Regions from separate parts of the Streptomyces sp. NPDC007872 genome, predicted to be linked through region 4. Evidence: riboswitches for the same ligand, from Rfam matches in the RefSeq annotation. Region 4 holds a riboswitch; each other region holds the start of a gene.

Region 1 (4,432 bases), on a different contig from region 4:
CGCGACGCCCGCCGCGGCGGCCTGCGACGCCTCGTCCGGCTTCAGCCAGGTGTACTTGAGGATCTCCGCCTTGGAGCCGAGCCGCTGCGAGCAGTACGAGCAGTCCTCGGGGCACAGGCCGGACTTGAGGTTGACCAGGTAGTTGAGCTTCACCCGCCGCCCGAACCACCGACGGCGCACCTTGCCGGCCGCGGCCACCACATCGAGCAGTTCGTCGTCGGAGGTCGCCAGGACGGCGAGCGCTTCTTCACGGGTCGGCGGCTCGCGCCGCAGCCCCTTCTCCACCAGCGTGTTCAGCAGGTCCATAACCGCTGATCCTTGCCTACCGCCCGCCCCCGGGCCAAGGAGGATCCGAACAAACGGCGCCGTTCGGGGTGTGTGGATGACCACACCACGATCCCGTTCTCCTGCGGTTAGGGTCTGTGCGCTGCCTACAAAAGCCGCCGACGGCCGACCGGCCGGCGAGGGCGCCGACGGAGGATCCCGCATGCCACAGGCCGACGACGCACAGGCCGCCGACGGACGGGCGGACGGGCGGGCGGACGACACACAGGCCGCCGACGCACGGGCCGACGACGCGCGGGCGGCCGCGGCTCCGCGCCGCACCGCCTTCGACTGGACCGACGCCGAGGCGCGCCGCCGGGCCGACGCCGGCCTCGTCCGCACGCTGCGGCCCCGGGCGGCCGAGTCGGACCTCCTCGACCTGGCGGGCAACGACTACCTGGGCCTCACCCGCAGGCCCGAGGTCACCGGGGCGGCGGCCGGGGCGGCCCGGCGCTGGGGCGCCGGCGCCACCGGCTCCCGGCTCGTCACCGGCACCACCCTGCTCCACACCGACCTGGAGCGCGAACTCGCCGCCTTCTGCGGCTTCGAGGCGGCCCTCGTCTTCTCCTCCGGCTACGCCGCCAACCTCGCCGTGCTCACCGCGCTCGGCGGCCGGGACTCCCTGATCGTCTCGGACGCCGCCAACCACGCCTCCCTGGTGGACGGCTGCCGCCTGGCGCGCGCCGAGACCGCCGTCGTCCCGCACGCCGACCCCGAGGCCGTACGCAAGACGCTGGAGGCCCACCCCGGGCGCCGGGCCCTCGTCGTCAGCGACTCCGTCTTCTCCGTCGACGGCGACCGGGCCCCGCTCGCGGAACTCGCCGCCGCCTGCCGCGCGCACGGCGCCGGGCTCGTCGTGGACGACGCCCACGGCTTCGGCGTCCTCGGCGACGGCGGCCGGGGCGCGTCGCACGGCGCCGGGCTAGCGGGCGACGAGGACGTGGTCGCCACCCTGACCCTCTCCAAGTCCCTGGGCAGCCAGGGCGGCGCGGTCCTCGGCCCGGCCCGGGTCATCGAGCACCTGGTGAACGCCGCCCGCACCTTCATCTTCGACACCGGCCTCGCCCCGGCCGCCGTCGGCGGCGCCCTCGCGAGCCTGCGCCTGATCGCGGCCGAACCGGGGCTCGCCGGGCGGGTCCGCGCCGTCGCCACCGGCCTGTACGAGCGGCTGACCGCGGCCGGCCTGACGGCGGCCCGGCCCGACGCGGCCGTGGTCTCGGTCCGCGCCCCCTCCCCGGAGGCGGCGCTGCGCTGGGCGGCGGACTGCCGGGAACAGGGCCTGGCGGTCGGCTGCTTCCGGCCCCCGTCCGTCCCCGACGGCGTCTCGCGCCTGCGCCTCACGGCACGCGCCGACCTGACAGATGCGCAGATCGACCGCGCCGTGGAGACGGTCCTGCGGACCGCGCCCGCCGTCTGACGTACGGGCCGGGGGCGTTCACACGTCGTACGGTTCACCGCTTCGGGCGACAGACGGGCCCTTTCCCGGTGGAACCCGGTACGGCGCGGCAGCATCGGTGGGACTCTGACGCGCAGTGCGAGATCCGGGGCAGCGGCCCCGGCGGGAAAGGGACAGAGTTCGCCATGGCAGACCATCAGGAAGCATCCGTCACCCTGCCGAGCGAGCCCGCCTCGGTCCCCACCGCCCGGCGGTTCGTCGCGGAGGTCCTCACCGACTGGGGGCTCGACGAGTTCTCCGACCAGGCGGACGCGGTCCGTCTGGTCGTCTCGGAACTGGCCACCAACGCCGTCCTGCACACCTTCGGTCAGTCGCCCACCTTCACGGTGGACGTCCGCCTGGACCGCGGCGAGCAGCTCCACGTCGGCGTCACGGACAGCCATCCGCGCCGCCCCCGCCGCCTTCCGGCGGCGGTCCAGCAGGACAACGGGCGCGGCATGGTGATCATCCGCTCCCTGGCGGCGGAGTCCGGCGGTCGCCTCTCGGTGACCCCGACCGCGGACGGCGGCAAGACGGTCGGCATCGTCCTGCCGTGGAAGGCGGCCGCACCGGTGGGCTGTTAGGGCCCGTCCGGCGACCGGGACCCCCCGGGACGGCGGTTCGGGTGCGGCGGCGCCACCGCACCCCCCGGCGTCCTCCACGGCGCCCGGTCAGCGCCCGGGCGGGGTCACCGGACGCGTCCGTAGTAGACCTTCGAGGACCAGATCTTGTCGAGCTTCACCCAGGAGCCCGTCTTGGGCGAGTGCCAGATCTTGCCGCTCCCGGCGTAGATGCCCACGTGGTAGACCTTCCCGCCGGAGTGGAAGAAGACCAGGTCCCCCTTCTGCCTGCTGCCGGCCGTGATGTGCCGGGTCTTGTTGTACTGCTGCTGCGCGGTGCGGGGCAGCGACTTGCCCGCCTTCTTGTACGCGTAGAGCGTCAGGCCCGAGCAGTCGAACCGGGAGGGCCCCGCGGCCCCGTAGCGGTACGGCGCCCCCTTCTTGGAGGCGGCGATGCTCAGCGCCTTGTTCGCGTGTGAGGTCACCGCCTGGGCCTCCGGTGCCGTGCCCGGCGCGAGCAGCGTGCCGCCGACGGCGGCGAGGGTGAGAGCCGAGACGGCTCCGGCCCGGGACAGCAGGGACGGGACGTGCATCTGCGCAGTCATGCGCAACCCTTCGTCAGCCGCCTGTGAAGGATGACCTGTCGGGTTCGGGCAGGCGAAGATGCCCGGCCGCGGCTGCGGCTTCACCCCAAGGGCCGGCCCCGCTGCGGAAACAGCGCGTACGGCCCGTACTGCTCGGGTCCTCCACTCCTGCCGATCCAATCCTGTCGACCAGGCGTCCGGGACGGCGGCAGGACTCGGCGTCCGCCCGGACCGCCCCGCCTCGGATGGCGGGGGCTTGTCGTCGGCAGGGATCTTGCCCCACAGCTTGGTCGAAATCCGAGTGGAAACAGCGATATGTGAGAGTCCTCACGACTGATCCATTCGGGTGGACAGGATGCTTTCGTGATCGTCGGAGGTTTGGCCCACGGGCCCCGCACCAGCAAGGGAGCGCCCGATTCGGCCGGATGTGTACCCCCGGTGCGCAACTCGCCGGAGCCATATGTCGACTCGTCGACTCCATCGAACGGACGAGTGCTTCCGGTGCGGCTGTCGGCCGTCCGGCCCTCGACACGACATGCCGGAATGTCAACTCCGTCAGGCCCGGGGGAGCGTGACCCGGCCGGCCCGCCGCTCCCCGTCCAACACCCGCAGGGCGCGCGCCAGGGTGTCCGCGTGGACCTCGCTCTCGCCCCGCGCGTGCATGAGCGCCAGGGCCTCGCGCAGCTCCTCCGCACGCCCCACCAGGGCCTGAGCCGCCCTCAGGGCCCCATAGGTATGCGTACTTCTGGATGGGTTGATCCTCCCCAGGAGGTCGACGACCGCGAGGTACGCGTCGACCAGCTCGCCCTCGGCCCGCGTCAGGGCCGGCAGCGGCGGCAGCTCGGGAACCACGGCCCGCTCACCGTGCCGCGCCGCCGGCCGCGGCGCGCCGGCTCGTGATCACGTGGTCCACGAGCCCGTACTCGACGGCGGCCGGGGCGTCCAGGACCGTGAGGCGGTCGAGGTCGGCGTCGACCCGCTCGCTGCTCCGTCCGGTGTGCTCGGCGAGCAGTCCGGCCATCAGGGCGCGCCGGCGGAGCAGTTCGCGGGCCTGGATGGCCATGTCGCCCGGCCGGCCCCGCAAGGGCTCCTCCACGGCGGGCTGCCGGAGCGTGACCCGGGCGCCGGGGAGCATCGTGCGCTTGCCCGGCGTCCCGGCGGCGAGCAGGACGGCGGCGGTGGAGGCGGCCTGGCCCAGGCAGGTGGTGGCCACGTCGCAGGCGAGCGTCCGGATCGTGTCGTGGATCGCGGTCATGGAGGTGACGGAGCCGCCGGGGGAGTTGATGTAGAGCGCGACGTCCCGGTCGGGCGCCGCGTACTCCAGGTACAGGAGCTGGCTGATCACGTCGTTGGACGAGGTCTCGTCGATCCGGGTGCCGAGGAAGACGATCCGGGACTCCATCAGCTTCGCGTACAGATCGAGGGTCCGGGCCCCGAAGGCGGTCCGCTCCGTGAACTCGGGCAGGACGTGTCGAGCATCCATGGCGGTCGCCTCCATCTGTAAAAAATGTACAGGACGTACAGGCCGT
Region 2 (4,432 bases), on a different contig from region 4:
GTCCCGCAGAACAACGCCCTGCCCGCGCAGGAGTCCGGCACCCGGCCGGCGCGCGCCCTGCCGTACCAGGTGAACGGCAACCTGGACCGCTTCGAGTTCGGCTCCGGCGGCAAGATCCTGGCCTGGTTCTCGATGACGAACCAGGGCGCGGAGGCCAGGCGGGCCGCGCACTTCTCGATCCACCCGCACCAGCACCGCGACACGGCCGCCTGGCAGTACACCGTGGACCCCGGCGGCACGGCCACCGACTTCTTCAACATCGGCACGGGCTCGGGGTCCGGGAAGTACGACATCTCGATGATGGGGCCCAACCGCTTCCTGCGCCGGTTCATCGGCGACGCCTCCAAGGCGGGCAAGGACGTCGAGGTGGCGGCCCGGTTCGCGACCGAGCCGGGGACCGGGAAGACGGCCCTCTGGTTCAGGATGACCAACGCCTCCGGCGGACCCGTCACCTTCACGATCCGCTCCCACGCCTACCGGACGGACGGGCCGTGGACGTACACGGTGCCGGCGAACTCCAGCACCGAGGACTTCTTCAACGCCGTGGCCTACCAGAAGGGCTGGTACGACTTCACGGTCACCACCGGCGCCGACGGGACCTGGTCGCGCCGGTACACCGGCCACATCGAGAACGGCGCCCCGAGCGTCAGCGGCTGATCCCCGGGCCCGGGCGGGGGGTACGGGGATCCCCGCGCCCGGGCGGCACCGTCAGCGGCCGGCGTGCGCGGCGCGGCGGATCGTGGCGTCGAGGAGGGCGAGGGCGTCGTCGGCCGTGCGCCCGGGGGCCCGGTTCCACGGGCCGATGAGGTCCCGCCACCCCCGCGACCGCAGCTCGGTCATGATCCAGGCGGCCGCCTCGTTCATGGTGTCCGCGCTGCCGTGACCGAGGCGGTGGGCGGCGAGGAGCGCCCCGCAGACACAGCGGGCCCCCCGCCTGTCGCGCAGCTTGTACGGGGCGTTCTGCCAGCCCCACTCGGTCAGGACGAGGCGCGCGTAGCCGAGGTGGACCGAGGGGCGCAGTTCGGCGCCGCCGACGCGGCGCCAGACGTGGAGGCGGTCCGGCAGGACGGCTCCGATCCGGCCGGGGAGGCGGCGCTCGGCGGGGGCCGGCGCCGGGAGCGCGTGGAGCGCCTCGGCCACGAGCCGCTCCACGGGCACGCTGAGCAGGTCCCGCCAGCTCCCCTCCTCGCCCGGCGGCGGTGCGGGGGCGGGCGCGAGCGGTGCGGGGGCCGGCGGTGCGGGAGCGGGCCAGTCGGTGACGATCCGCTGCCAGACGGCGCTCTCGTAGAGGGCGGCCGCCTCGCGGTCGAGGAGGTCGGGGGCGTCCGGGGCGTCGGGGACGAGCTGGGGGGCGGGGGACATCGGGCGGCTCCTGGGTCGGTCACTCCATCCTTCGAGAAGGATGTCGGCTTTGCCGGGTTTGCCCTTGAGTGCCCAAGAAGCACTCGAAACGGCTCTTTGCACCCTCAGAGATCCCAACCTCCACATTTTCGCCTCATTTCCCCATCAATGGAATTACGTCGCATATTCGGACATAACTCATCGGGTGACGCGACTCACTCAGCGCGGCCCGCCGCACGGCGCCGCCCTCCCCCACCCCGTACCGCACAAGGAAGTTCGGCGCTTCCGGAGCCCGGCCGATCTTGAATTCCCCGAATTCGGTGATCCATTTACCGGGACCGCCGCTCTGATCCTCTTGTTATTCGCCGCATTACTGGCCTACGGTCACCCCCATTCGAGCGGAACGCCTAATCCTGCCACCGCTCGGAAACCTCCCTTTTCACCCGACGGCAGGAGCGGGGGACCCACGAATACGCCGGTCCGGAATCCGGAACGGCTCGGGGTGCAGCCGCGTGCGCGCGGCCGGACATCTCCCGTCCGAACCCGACAGCTCACCTCGTAGGCGCCGGAGAGGAATCCCGTCATGCCTGCACACGGTAAGCACCGCCGCCCCCGCCGCAACCACATCTCTCGTGGACTTGCCCTGGTCGGCACGGGTGGGGCCGCGCTGTCCCTGCCCCTGATCGCCCCCGCCACGGCCGGCGCCGCGACCGCCGCCCCGGCCCCGGAGATCGCCGCCAAGGCCTTCACCGCCCCCGCGGCCCCGGCCGCCGCCAAGGCTCCGGCCGCCCCGGAGGCCACCCGCACGTACACCGTCGTGAGCGGTGACTCGCTTTCCCTGATCGCCCACAAGAAGGGAATTCAGGGAGGCTGGAAGAGCCTTTACCGAGCCAACCAGAGCGCCGTGGGTGACAATCCGTCACTCATCCACCCGGGCCTGGAACTGACGATTCATCGGGGCACCGCCAAGGCCGCCCCGGCGCAGCCGAAGACGCAGGAAAAGGCGGAGCGGAAGGCCACCGCGAAGGCGGAGAAGTCCACTTCGACCGACCGGGCGAACCGCTCCGAGCGCCGCGCGGCCGCCCCGTCCGCCGGCACCGGCACGGGGGCCTCCGCCGCCGCCCCGGCCCCCGCCGCCGCTCCGGTCGCCCCGGTCGAGGCCGCTCCGGCCGCCGCCACCCAGTACGCCGACAACCTCGACGGCTGGATCCGGCAGTCGCTGGACGTCATGGCCCAGCACGGCATCCCCGGTTCCTACGAGGGCATCCACCGCAACATCATGCGCGAGTCCTCCGGGAACCCGCTGGCCATCAACAACTGGGACATCAACGCCGTCAACGGCACCCCCTCGAAGGGCCTGCTCCAGGTCATCGAGCCGACCTTCCTGGCCTACCACGTGCCCGGCACGTCGATGGACATGTACGACCCGGTCGCCAACATCACCGCCGCCTGCAACTACGCGGCCGACCGCTACGGCTCCATCGACAACGTCGACAGCGCGTACTAGTCCGCACCGGGCGCTTCCGGGGCGCCCCGGCCCCGGAAGTGCGCGGTGAACCAGGAGGTGGCGAGCTCCGCCACCTCCTCCAGGGCGCCGGGCTCCTCGAAGAGGTGGGCGGCGCCCTCCACCACGGCCAGCCGGTTCTCGCAGCGCAGCAGCGCCCCGGCCCGCCGGTTGAGGTCCAGGACCAGCGGGTCCTCGCCGCCCACCACCAGGAGGGTCGGGGCCCGCACCCCGGCGAGCCGGTCGGCCGCGAGGTCGGGCCGGCCGCCGCGCGAGACGACGGCGGCGACGGGGGACGCGGGGTCGCCCGCCGCCCACAGCGCGGCCGCCGCTCCCGTGCTCGCCCCGAAGTAGCCGAGCGGGAGTCCCGCGACGCCGGGCCACCCGGCCAGTTGTTCCGTGGCCCCGGCGAGCCTTCCCGCGAGGAGCGGGGTGTCGAAGACGTGCGCCCGGTCGGCCGCCTCGGCCTCGCTCAGGAGGTCGAACAGCAGGGTCCCGAGACCGGCCCGGTTCAGCTCCGCGGCGACCGTCCGGTTCCGGGGGCTGTGGCGGCTGCTGCCGCTGCCGTGGGCGAACAGGACGAGGCCGGCGGCCCCCTCGGGCACGGCGAGCCTCCCCGCGAGCGTGGCACCCCCGACCGGGATCCGTACGTCCTCGTCCCGGACGACGGGGTCGCGCGCGGCCCGGCTCCGGTCCAGGCAGGCGATCACCTCGTCGTCCGGCGTCTGCGGGAAGTCCCGGTAGAACTGGCCGACGGCGTAGAACCCGTCCGGGGTGTCGACGCCGACGGTCTCGTCGGCCTCGCCGCCGAGCCGGGCCGTCCAGTGGGGCGGCGCGACCGGCACCGCGAGGACGATCCGGGCCGCGCCCCGGGCACGGACCACCCGGCAGGCCGCCAGGGCCGTGGCGCCGGTGGCGAGCCCGTCGTCGACGACGAGGACCGTCCGTCCTTCGAGGGGCACGGGCGTGCGGCTGCCCCGGTAGCGGCGGGCGCGCTGCTCCAGTTCGGCCAGCTCGCGCTCCTCCGCGGCGGCCAGCGCGCGGGCGTCCACACCGGCCTCGTGGAGCACCTGCTCGTTGAGGACCCGGACCCCGCCCTCGCCGATCGCGCCCATCGCGACCTCCGGCCGGTGCGGCACGCCCAGCTTCCGGACGAGGCAGATGTCGAGGGGGGCGTCGAGGGCGTCGGCGACCTCGACGGCCACCGGCACGCCGCCGCGCGGAAGGCCGAGGACCACGACGTCCTGGCCCTTGAGGTGGCCGAGCCGGGCGGCTAGCCGCCGCCCCGCGTCGCTGCGATCGCTGAAGACCATGGTCCGACGCCCTTCCGCCTGTGCGCCCGTCCGGGCGGGCCCGGGACGGACGATCACCTCCCTCCAGGGTAGGCACGCCGGCCCGCTCGGCGAGGCGAAGCGAGACGAGGGCGAGGGCGAGGGCGAGGGTAAGGCGCGAGCCCCGGACGTCCCCGCGTCAGGCGGCGAGGAAGGCCTCGATGGCCTCGGCGAGGGCCTGCGGGGCCTCCTCGGGGGCGTAGTGCCCGGCGTCCTCGATGACTTCGAGGCGCGCGTTGGGGTACCAGCGCAGCCA
Region 3 (4,432 bases), on a different contig from region 4:
GGGAGCTGCGCACGCTCTCCGGGGAGCTCCCGGCGTACGCGGCGGCCGGCTGGCTCTCCCCCGACGAGCCGCTCGCGCTCTCCTCGATGCGGGCCCGGCAGCTCGCCCGCTCCTACGCCGCCCGGACGTACGGCAAGCGGGGCGCGCGGGCCGTCGGCGAGTACGAGTCCTTCGCGACGACCCTCGCGTTCCTGCGGGACCGGGCCCGGCGCGGCACCGCCGGGCCCGACTTCACGGCCCGCGAGCAGGAGCTGCTCCACCACCTGTGGCAGCGCCGGGCGGTCGCCTCGCCCGCGCTGACGTACGCGGCCCGGGCGACGGGCCGGGCGTGGACGCCGCCGCAGTACCTGGACTACGGCGGCTACAACCCCTACCGCGGTTAGGGCCTGTCCGGCGGATCAGGGTCGGGTAGGCCGCGGCGTCTGGTGCGGTGCCTCACAAGGCGCCGGAGCGGCTCGATAGCGGAGCTATCGGGACGTTTCGGCAACGCGGCGAGGTGCCGTGCCAGGCGTCGCGGCCCCGGCCATGATCCGCCGGACGGGCCCTAGGGCCCGTCCGGCGTCAGTCCCGGATCGCCGACGCCTCGGTCAGGAGGGTCAGCTCCTCCTCCGTGAGTTCCAGGTCGGCGGAGGCGACCAGGGCCGGGAGCTGTTCGACCGTACGGGCCGAGGCGATCGGCGCGACGACGGTGGGCCGGGAGGCGAGCCAGGCGAGGGCGACGGTGGCGGGCTCGGCGCCGTGCGCCCCGGCGACCGCGTCGAGCGCGGAGAGCACGGCCCGGCCCCGCCCGGTGTCCAGGTGCTTGCCGGCCCCGGCGGCGCGGGCGCTGTCGACGCTGGTGCCGGGGCGGTACTTGCCGGTGAGGAAGCCGGAGGCGAGGCCGTAGTACGGGACGGCGGCGAGCCCCGCCTGCTCGGCGGTCTCCAGGAGCGGGCCCTCGTAGGTCTCGCGGGAGACCAGGTTGTAGTGCGGCTGGAGGGCCACGTAGCGGGCGAGGCCCTCGGCCTCGGCGAAGTCCAGGGAGGCGCGGAGCCGCTCGGGGGAGATGTTGGAGGCGGCGACGGCCCGGACCTTGCCGTCCCTCACCAACTGGTCGAGGGCGGTGACGATCTCCTCGACGGGGACGGACTCGTCGTCGAAGTGCGTGTAGTACAGGTCGATGCGGTCGGTGCCGAGGCGGCGCAGGGACTCCTCGGCGGCGGCCTTGATCGTGGGGGCGGAGAGCCCCTTGAACCGGGGGTGGGCGCCGGCCTTGGTGGCGACGACGACGTCGTCGCGGTTGCCGCGGGAGGCGAGCCAGCGGCCGATGACGGTCTCGGACTCGCCGCCCTCGTTGCCCTCGGCCCAGGCCGAGTAGACGTCGGCGGAGTCGACGAAGTTGCCGCCCGCGGCGGCGTAGGCGTCGAGGACGGCGAAGGACTGCGCCTCGTCGGCGGTCCAGCCGAAGACGTTGCCGCCGAGGGCGAGCGGGAAGACGTGGAGGTCGGACGTGCCCAGCGTACGGAGAGAGGTCATGGGGTGATCAACGGTCTCCGCCGCCGGGCCTATTCCGCACGACTCCCGGGCGGTTCTCGTGCGGTTCCCGGGCGGCTCCCGGGAGGGTCAGACCGTCAGGCCCTTGGAGCGCAGCCAGGCCGCCGGGTCGACGCCGTCGCCGCCGCCGGGGTGGACCTCCAGGTGGAGGTGGGCGCCGGAGACGTTCCCGGTGGCGCCGACGCGGCCGATCGTCTCGCCGGTGCCCACGGTCTGGCCCGCGGAGACCGTCATGGAGGAGAGGTGGCAGTACCAGACCTCGGTGCCGTCCTCCAGCTCCAGGACGATCCGGTAGCCGTAGGAGCCGGACCAGCCCGCCGACTTCACCGTGGCGCCGTGGACCGCCTTGAGCGGGGTGCCGGTGGGGGCCGCGAAGTCGAGGCCGGTGTGGTAGCCGGAGGACCACATCGAGCCGGACTGCATGTAGGTGGCGGTGAGCGTGTACGAGGAGAGGGGCATCGAGTAGCTGGCCGCGAGCGCGGCGAGGCGCTCGGCCTCGGCCTTCGCGCGGGCTTCCGCCTCCGCCTTGGCCTTGGCCTCCGCCTCGGCCTTCGCCTTGGCCTGTGCCTTGGCCTCGGCAGCGGCCTTCTCCGCGGCGTCGGCCTTGGCCTTCGCCTCGGCGGCGGCCTTCTCGGCGGCCGCCTTCTCCGCCGCGGCCTTCTCGGCGGCGTCGGCGGAGGCCTGCTGCTGCTCGGCCTGCTGGAGGATGCGGGCGCGCAGGGCCTCGCCGGCGTCGGCGGTGCCCGGGGCGTCCGCGGTCGTCAGGCTCGCCCGCGTGACCTGCCCGGTCCGCGCGGCCCGGTCGTCGGTCTCGGTGGTGTACGTGGCGGAGGTCAGCGGGTTCGGGTTGGCGCGGTCCGCGGGGACCGTCTCCCGCTCCTCCCGGTCGGGCAGGAGCGCGCCGACGCCGGGGAGGTCGTGGGCGTCGGGCAGGTTCAGGTCCGGAAGGTCCGGGAGCGATATGGCCACCGGCGGCTTGTCCTGCGCGGTGGCGAGGCCGCCCGCACCGACGGCCGCGATGACGCCGACGCCGAGGACGGTGGAGGAACGGGCGAAGTTGGAGCGCTGCTTGACGACCCGGTGCCGGCCGCCGGAGCGGTTCTGGGAGCGGAGGGAGTCCTCGGTGGGGTTCCACTCGGTGTCCGGGACGGAGGGAGCCGCACCGCCGCCGAAGGCATCGAAGGGGGCTTCGGGGGCAGGGGTGTTGGACGCCACGGAGGCGCGCTCCTTTCCTTCCTTCTCGCCTACCGGGTTAGCTGACGGGTTCGGAGCAGGAAGGTCTCCTACGGGCCCGGTCGCACGGGTGGGTGCGAAGGGCTCGATTCACCCCAAATGGTGGTTCCCCGGTTCCCTTTCGGGATTCGGCGCATGCGCACGGTGCCGTCTCTTGCGACGGCTGGGACGACCGCGCTGCGTTATCGAACGTTAATAGACAGGGGGTCCCGTTTCCAAGCCGTTCCCCTTGATCATTCAGTGAATTGACAGGGAATGGTCCGACTTGACCCCCCTTCAGCGGGACGGGCTCCGAGGATGGCAAAACCCCCGCAACCTGACGGTACGTCAATTGTTATCGCAGGGAGACCTTCCGACTACCCGTGGTGACGGGGGGTACGGGGCGGTCGTGACGGGGCCCGCGTGCGGTCAGTGGCGGGGCCCGCGGGCGGTCGTGGCGGGGGTGCGGGGCGGTCAGTGGTGGGGCCTCCCGGGCGGGACCACCGGCATCGTCCGGCGCCGCTCCGGCTGCCCCGCCGCCGGGCGGCTCAGCGCGAGCAGCGCCATGTCGTCCGTCGCCCCGCCGCCCGTGTGGAGCCGTACGTCGTCCACGAGCGCGTCGAGCACCTCCTCGGGTCCGGGGAAGATCCGCCCGGCCAGCCGCTCCGCCGGGTCGTAGAAGACGCCCTGCGCGTTCCGCGCCTCCGAGAGGCCGTCGGTGTAGAAGAGCAGCGTCGTGCCCGGCGGGTACGGCCGGGCCTCGGCGCGGTCCGGCCACGACGCGAGGTCCCCCATGCCCAGGGGCAGCGCCGGCCGGCTCGGATCGACCGGCTCGACCCGGCCGTCCCCGTGCAGCACCAGCGGGGGCGGGTGCCCCCGGTTGACGACCCGTACGAAGCCGTCGAAGGTGCCGCTGCCGTCGGAGCGCGGGATCTCGGCCAGGACGGCGGTGGTGAACCCCTCGACGGCGTCGAGGCTGTCCCGGCGGGTGCCCTCCCGGTCCAGCGCCCGTTCGAGCCGCTCCGCCACGCCCTCCAGGGTCCGCTCCTGCTCGGCCGCCTCCCGGAAGGCCCCGATGACGACGGCGACCGCCTCGACCGCTTCGAGGCCCTTGCCCCGTACGTCCCCGACCACGAGCCGCACCCCGTGCGGGGTGTCCTGCACGGCGAAGAGGTCGCCGCCGATGAACGCGTCCGCCTGCGCCGCCTCGTAACGGGCCGCGCACCGCAGCCCGCCGATCCGCTCGGCGGGCGTCGGCAGCACCGCCTTCTGCGCGGTCTCCGCGATGACCCGCGCCGAGGCGAGCCGCTCGCCGCTGCGGCGCACCACCCGGTTGATGAGGAGGGCGAGCCCGGAGACGGTGAACACGGTCAGGGTCTCGGCGACCGCCGGGGCGCGGGTGACGTCGTCGCTGAAGAGGTAGAGGCCGACCGAGGCGAGGACGGCGGCGATCCCGGTGAGGAGGGTCGTGAGCAGGGAGAAGAAGGGCGCGGCGACCAGCGGGGCGGCGGCGAGCATCGGGGAGGCGGTGTACGGGGCGGGGGTCGTCACGTCGAAGAGGACGCCGCCCACGATGATCAGCGGCGGCAGCGCGCGGATGAACCGCCGGGCGCCCCGGTACCCGGGACGGCCCTCACCGCCCCGCCTCCCGCGACCCACCGCTCCTAGGGGGTGCCCCACCTGTTCT
Region 4 (4,432 bases):
GCTCGCCCTCACCGCCGTCGACCGCGTCCTCGACATCACCGCCGAGGAGGTGCGGGAGGCCGCCGCGGCCCGGCTGCGCCCGGACAACCGCGCGGTCCTGGTCTACGAGCCGGTGGCCACCGAACAGAGCGACAGCGACGAGGAAGAGGGAGCGGACCAGTGACCGACGCTGCCGTGTCTTTGACGAGCATGGAGTTCCACCCGCAGCCGGCGCCGGGCACCGCCCGCCCCTGGGCCTTCCCGGCCCCGGACCGCGGCACCCTGGAGAACGGCCTGACCGTCCTCACCAGCCACCGCCCCGGCCAGCAGGTCGTCGCCGTGGAGCTCTTCCTGCCGGCCCCGCTGGACGCCGAGCCGGCCGGCCTCGACGGCGTGGCCACCATCATGGCCCGCGCGCTCTCCGAGGGCACCGACCAGCACGGCGCCGAGGAGTTCGCGGCCGAGCTGGAGCGCTGCGGCGCCACCCTCGACGCGCACGCCGACCACCCGGGCGTACGGGTCTCCCTGGAGGTCCCGGTCTCCCGGCTGCCCAAGGCGCTCGGGCTGCTCGCCGAGGCCCTGATCGCCCCGGCGTTCCTGGACACCGAGGTCGAGCGCCTGGTGCGCAACCGCCTCGACGAGATCCCGCACGAGACGGCCAACCCGGCTCGGCGCGCCGCCAAGCAGCTCTCCAAGGAGCTGTTCCCGGCCGACTCCCGGATGTCCCGGCCGCGCCAGGGCACCGAGGAGACCGTCGCGGCGATCGACGCCGCCGCGGTCCGCGCCTTCTACGAGGCGCACGTGCGACCCGCCACGGCCACCGCCGTGGTCGTCGGCGACCTGACCGGCGTCGACCTGGAGAAGGTCCTCGCGGAGACGCTGGGCGCCTGGACCGGCGAGCCCGGTGAGGCGCTGCCGATGCCGCCGATCACCGCCGACGACACCGGCCGGGTCGTCGTCGTGGACCGCCCCGGCGCCGTCCAGACCCAGCTCCTCATCGGCCGGATCGGTCCCGACCGGCACGCCCGCGTCTGGCCGGCCCAGGTCCTCGGCACGTACTGCCTCGGCGGGACCCTGACCTCGCGTCTGGACCGGGTCCTGCGCGAGGAGAAGGGCTACACGTACGGCGTGCGGGCCTTCGGGCAGGTGCTCCGCTCGGACGCCGGGGGGAACGGCGCCGCGATGCTCGCCATCAGCGGCTCCGTCGACACCCCCAACACGGGCCCGGCCCTGGACGACCTGTGGAAGGTGCTGCGCACCCTGGCCGCCGAGGGGCTCACGGACGCCGAGCGGGAGACCGCCGTGCAGAACCTGGTGGGGGTGGCGCCGCTCAAGTACGAGACGGCCGCCTCCGTCGCCGGGACGCTCGCCGACCAGGTGGAGCAGCACCTCCCGGACGACTTCCAGGCCCAGTTGTACGCGCGCCTGGCCGAGACCGGCACCGTCGAGGCGACCGCGGCCGTGGTCAGCGCCTTCCCGGTGGACCGGCTCGTCACGGTCCTGGTGGGCGACGCGGCGCAGATCGCGGAGCCGGTGCGGGCGCTCGGCATCGGTGAAGTGACCGTCGTCACCGGCTGATCGGGCCCTGCCCGGCCGGCTCCACGGAGGACCCCGACGTGACGGATCGTCGGGGTCCTCCGCCCGTTCGCACGAGAGCCGCGCGAGAAGTCGTGCGAGAGCTGCGCGGGAAGCCGTACGCGAGTCGGACGGGAAGCATCCCTGTGAATTGTCCGTATTGGTAATAAGAGTGATCATCTGGCCTGTGGCATGCCTTACAAAAGGTCATGTTCGGTTGGTGATCGACTGGCGGTCCGCATAGCGTCGGTGCGGCTGTCCGCCAGTTGCACCCGCCGCACCCGCGGCACCGGACAGTCATCGCCGAGTCCCCGTCAGGCGCGAGCCTGGGGAGCCGGGGACCCACACACAGTCCCTGGGGTGAATCGGACGCCTTCGCCTCGCGCGGAGGGGCCCGTAGGAGACCTTCCTGCTCCGAACCCGTCAGCTAACCCGGTAGGCGAGAAGGAAGGAAAGGAACAACGTCTTCATGGCGTTCACCCGTGCCACCGGGAAGCATCGTGGTTCGAGCCGGATGGCGCGCCGCGGCGCGGGCATCGCGGGCGTGGCGACGCTCGCCACCACCGGCGTCATCGGAACCCTGGCCTCCCCGGCGCTCGCCGCCGACACGGACAACCGCTCCCCCGAGGACACCGGTCTCACCAAGGTGATCACCGAGGACTCCCTCGTCGACCGGCTCAACGCCCAGGCCGACGCCCAGGACCGGGAGGCCTTCGAGGCCGCCGCCCTGCAGAAGGCCCGGGCCGAGGCGAAGCGCAAGGCCGAGGCCCGCGCCAAGGAGATCCGCGAGGAGCGGGCCCGCGCCGCCCGCGAGGCCGAGCGCCGCCGCCTGAACTCCTTCCAGCTCCCCGTCTCCGGCTCGTACGTGTCCACCGGCTACCAGACCGGTGGCTCGCTCTGGTCCTCCGGCAGCCACTCCGGCGTCGACTTCCACGCCGCCTACGGCAGCCGGGTCGTCTCCGTCGGCTCCGGCACCGTCGTCGAGGCCGGCTGGGGCGGCGCGTACGGCAACAACATCGTCATCCGGATGCACGACGGCACGTACACCCAGTACGGTCACCTCTCGTCCATCGGGGTGTACGTCGGCCAGACCGTCGAGCCGGGCCAGCAGATCGGCATCTCGGGCTCGACCGGGAACTCGACCGGTCCGCACCTCCACTTCGAGGCGCGCACGGGCGTCGAGTACGGCTCCGACATCGACCCGGTCGCCTACCTCCGCGCCCGCGGCGTCACCGTCTGACCCACGCCGCCGCCCCCGGCCGCGGGGGTCCCGCGTCGCAAAAGCCCCGGCTCGTGCTGAGCCGGGGCTTTCGTCGTCCCCCCGTCGGCCAAAAGGTGGCCATGGATTCCATGGGGGCATCGGAAATTCCGGCGTACTGCAATAGAGTCGCGGATCAGGCGCAGAACAGGCGCCGCTCGAATTGACTCGCGCGACCAAGGCGGAGGTCGGACATGCGCATTCCCGCGCATTCGGTATGCACGGCGATCCGGGACGACATCGTCACCGGAGTCTTCGAGCGGGGCGGCCGGCTGACCGAGGAGCAGCTCGCCCGCCGGTACGGGGTCTCCCGCGTCCCGGTCCGCGAGGCGCTGCGCACCCTGGAGTCCGAGGGCTTCGTCCTCACCCGCCGCCACGCGGGCGCGCACGTCGCCGAGCCCACCGAGCAGGAGGCGGCCGACCTGCTCGACATGCGGGCGCTGCTCGAACCGCTGGGGGCCGCGCGGGCCGCCCAGCGGCGCACCGACGCCCACCTCAAGGTGCTGCGCGGCCTGGTCAGGCTGGGGCAGGAGCGGGCCAGGCGCGGCCAGGGCGAGGACCTGCGCTCCCTCGGCGGCTGGTTCCACGAGACGCTCGCACAGGCCTCCGGCAGCCCGCCGCTGACGGCGCTGCTCACCCAACTGCGGCACAAGATCGCCTGGATGTACGCCGTCGAGCAGCCCGAGCGGCCGGTGGAGGCCTGGGCCGAGCACGGCGCGATCGTGGACGCCGTGGCGCGCGGGGACGCCGAGCGGGCGAGGGCCCTCACCGCGCTGCACGCGGAGCGCTCGATGTCGCTGCACCGGCTCAAGAGGCCGGACCGGGGGCGTGTGAGGGTTTCGCAACACGTCGTCAACACGGCGAGTGCCCGGAATTAACACGCGCGCCGTATACAAAGAATAGAAATCCCACGGGGCTTTTCGTGCTGCCCGGAAACTTCGCGCCGCCCGAAATCGGGAGCGGCGGGGGAGCGGAAAAGAAAAAGGCCGCGGCCGCCGGAATTCCGGCGGCCGCGGCCTTTCGAAGTGCGGGAACCGCGAGGGGTCAAACGGTCTCGGGGAGCTCGTCCAGGCCCTCGGCGACCAGCTTCGCCAGACGGTCCAGGGCGGCCTCGGCGCCCTCGGCGTCCGACGCGAGCACGATCTCCTCGCCGCCCTGCGCGCCCAGGCCGAGCACCGCGAGCATGGAGGCGGCGTTCACGGGGGTGCCGTCGGACTTGGCGATCGTCACCGGAACGCCGGAAGCCGTGGCGGCACGGACGAAGATGGACGCGGGGCGGGCGTGCAGGCCCTCGGCCCAGCCGACGTTGACGCGGCGCTCAGCCATGGTGTTGCCCTTCAAGTCTCAAGCGGGTTGTCTAGACCAGTCTCTCACGCGATGCGAGGTGCTCACGCCGACCTCCGGCCCGGACCGGACCGCCCTTCGGCCCTCCCACCTTGCAACGCCCGTCCCCGCCGCGCGACCGGTGCCCCGGGCGCGCCGCCCCCGTAGGCTGACCCCATGCAGAGCGCGTCGGAGCAGCCGGAAGCGGCGGGACCGGGAGCCACGCCGGCACGGCCGGCACCACCGGAGCACGCCTATCCCGACCACTGGGAGGCGGACGTGGTGCTCCGCGACGGC

What was found. Region 4 has a riboswitch for cyclic di-AMP ahead of ACFYNX_RS31950 (M23 family metallopeptidase). Riboswitches for the same ligand answer to the same signal wherever they lie in the genome.
Region 1: it holds a riboswitch for cyclic di-AMP, as region 4 does, so the genes downstream of both, ACFYNX_RS28170 (C40 family peptidase) here and ACFYNX_RS31950 (M23 family metallopeptidase) in region 4, are expected to answer to the same signal.
Region 2: it holds a riboswitch for cyclic di-AMP, as region 4 does, so the genes downstream of both, ACFYNX_RS12215 (transglycosylase SLT domain-containing protein) here and ACFYNX_RS31950 (M23 family metallopeptidase) in region 4, are expected to answer to the same signal.
Region 3: it holds a riboswitch for cyclic di-AMP, as region 4 does, so the genes downstream of both, ACFYNX_RS18655 (M23 family metallopeptidase) here and ACFYNX_RS31950 (M23 family metallopeptidase) in region 4, are expected to answer to the same signal.

What each region holds. Positions count from the first base shown of each region.
Region 1 is NZ_JBIAEA010000009.1:167,547-171,978, reverse strand. It holds gene bioB (biotin synthase BioB) at 1-306, opposite strand, end outside; gene ACFYNX_RS28180 (8-amino-7-oxononanoate synthase) at 488-1,741, shown strand; gene ACFYNX_RS28175 (ATP-binding protein) at 1,906-2,343, shown strand; gene ACFYNX_RS28170 (C40 family peptidase) at 2,448-2,924, opposite strand; cyclic di-AMP (ydaO/yuaA leader) riboswitch at 2,928-3,058, opposite strand; gene ACFYNX_RS28165 (hypothetical protein) at 3,459-3,755, opposite strand; gene ACFYNX_RS28160 (ATP-dependent Clp protease proteolytic subunit) at 3,763-4,386, opposite strand.
Region 2 is NZ_JBIAEA010000003.1:387,828-392,259, forward strand. It holds gene ACFYNX_RS12205 (phosphocholine-specific phospholipase C) at 1-657, shown strand, start outside; gene ACFYNX_RS12210 (hypothetical protein) at 709-1,362, opposite strand; cyclic di-AMP (ydaO/yuaA leader) riboswitch at 1,736-1,919, shown strand; gene ACFYNX_RS12215 (transglycosylase SLT domain-containing protein) at 1,925-2,848, shown strand; gene ACFYNX_RS12220 (phosphoribosyltransferase family protein) at 2,845-4,158, opposite strand; gene ACFYNX_RS12225 (alpha/beta fold hydrolase) at 4,316-4,432, opposite strand, start outside.
Region 3 is NZ_JBIAEA010000005.1:20,346-24,777, forward strand. It holds gene ACFYNX_RS18645 (PrsW family glutamic-type intramembrane protease) at 1-383, shown strand, start outside; gene ACFYNX_RS18650 (aldo/keto reductase) at 562-1,515, opposite strand; gene ACFYNX_RS18655 (M23 family metallopeptidase) at 1,603-2,748, opposite strand; cyclic di-AMP (ydaO/yuaA leader) riboswitch at 2,760-2,910, opposite strand; gene ACFYNX_RS18660 (PP2C family protein-serine/threonine phosphatase) at 3,220-4,404, opposite strand.
Region 4 is NZ_JBIAEA010000013.1:22,294-26,725, reverse strand. It holds gene ACFYNX_RS31960 (pitrilysin family protein) at 1-163, shown strand, start outside; gene ACFYNX_RS31955 (M16 family metallopeptidase) at 160-1,557, shown strand; cyclic di-AMP (ydaO/yuaA leader) riboswitch at 1,846-2,011, shown strand; gene ACFYNX_RS31950 (M23 family metallopeptidase) at 2,024-2,794, shown strand; gene ACFYNX_RS31945 (GntR family transcriptional regulator) at 3,007-3,690, shown strand; gene ACFYNX_RS31940 (HPr family phosphocarrier protein) at 3,857-4,138, opposite strand; gene ACFYNX_RS31935 (GNAT family N-acetyltransferase) at 4,313-4,432, shown strand, end outside.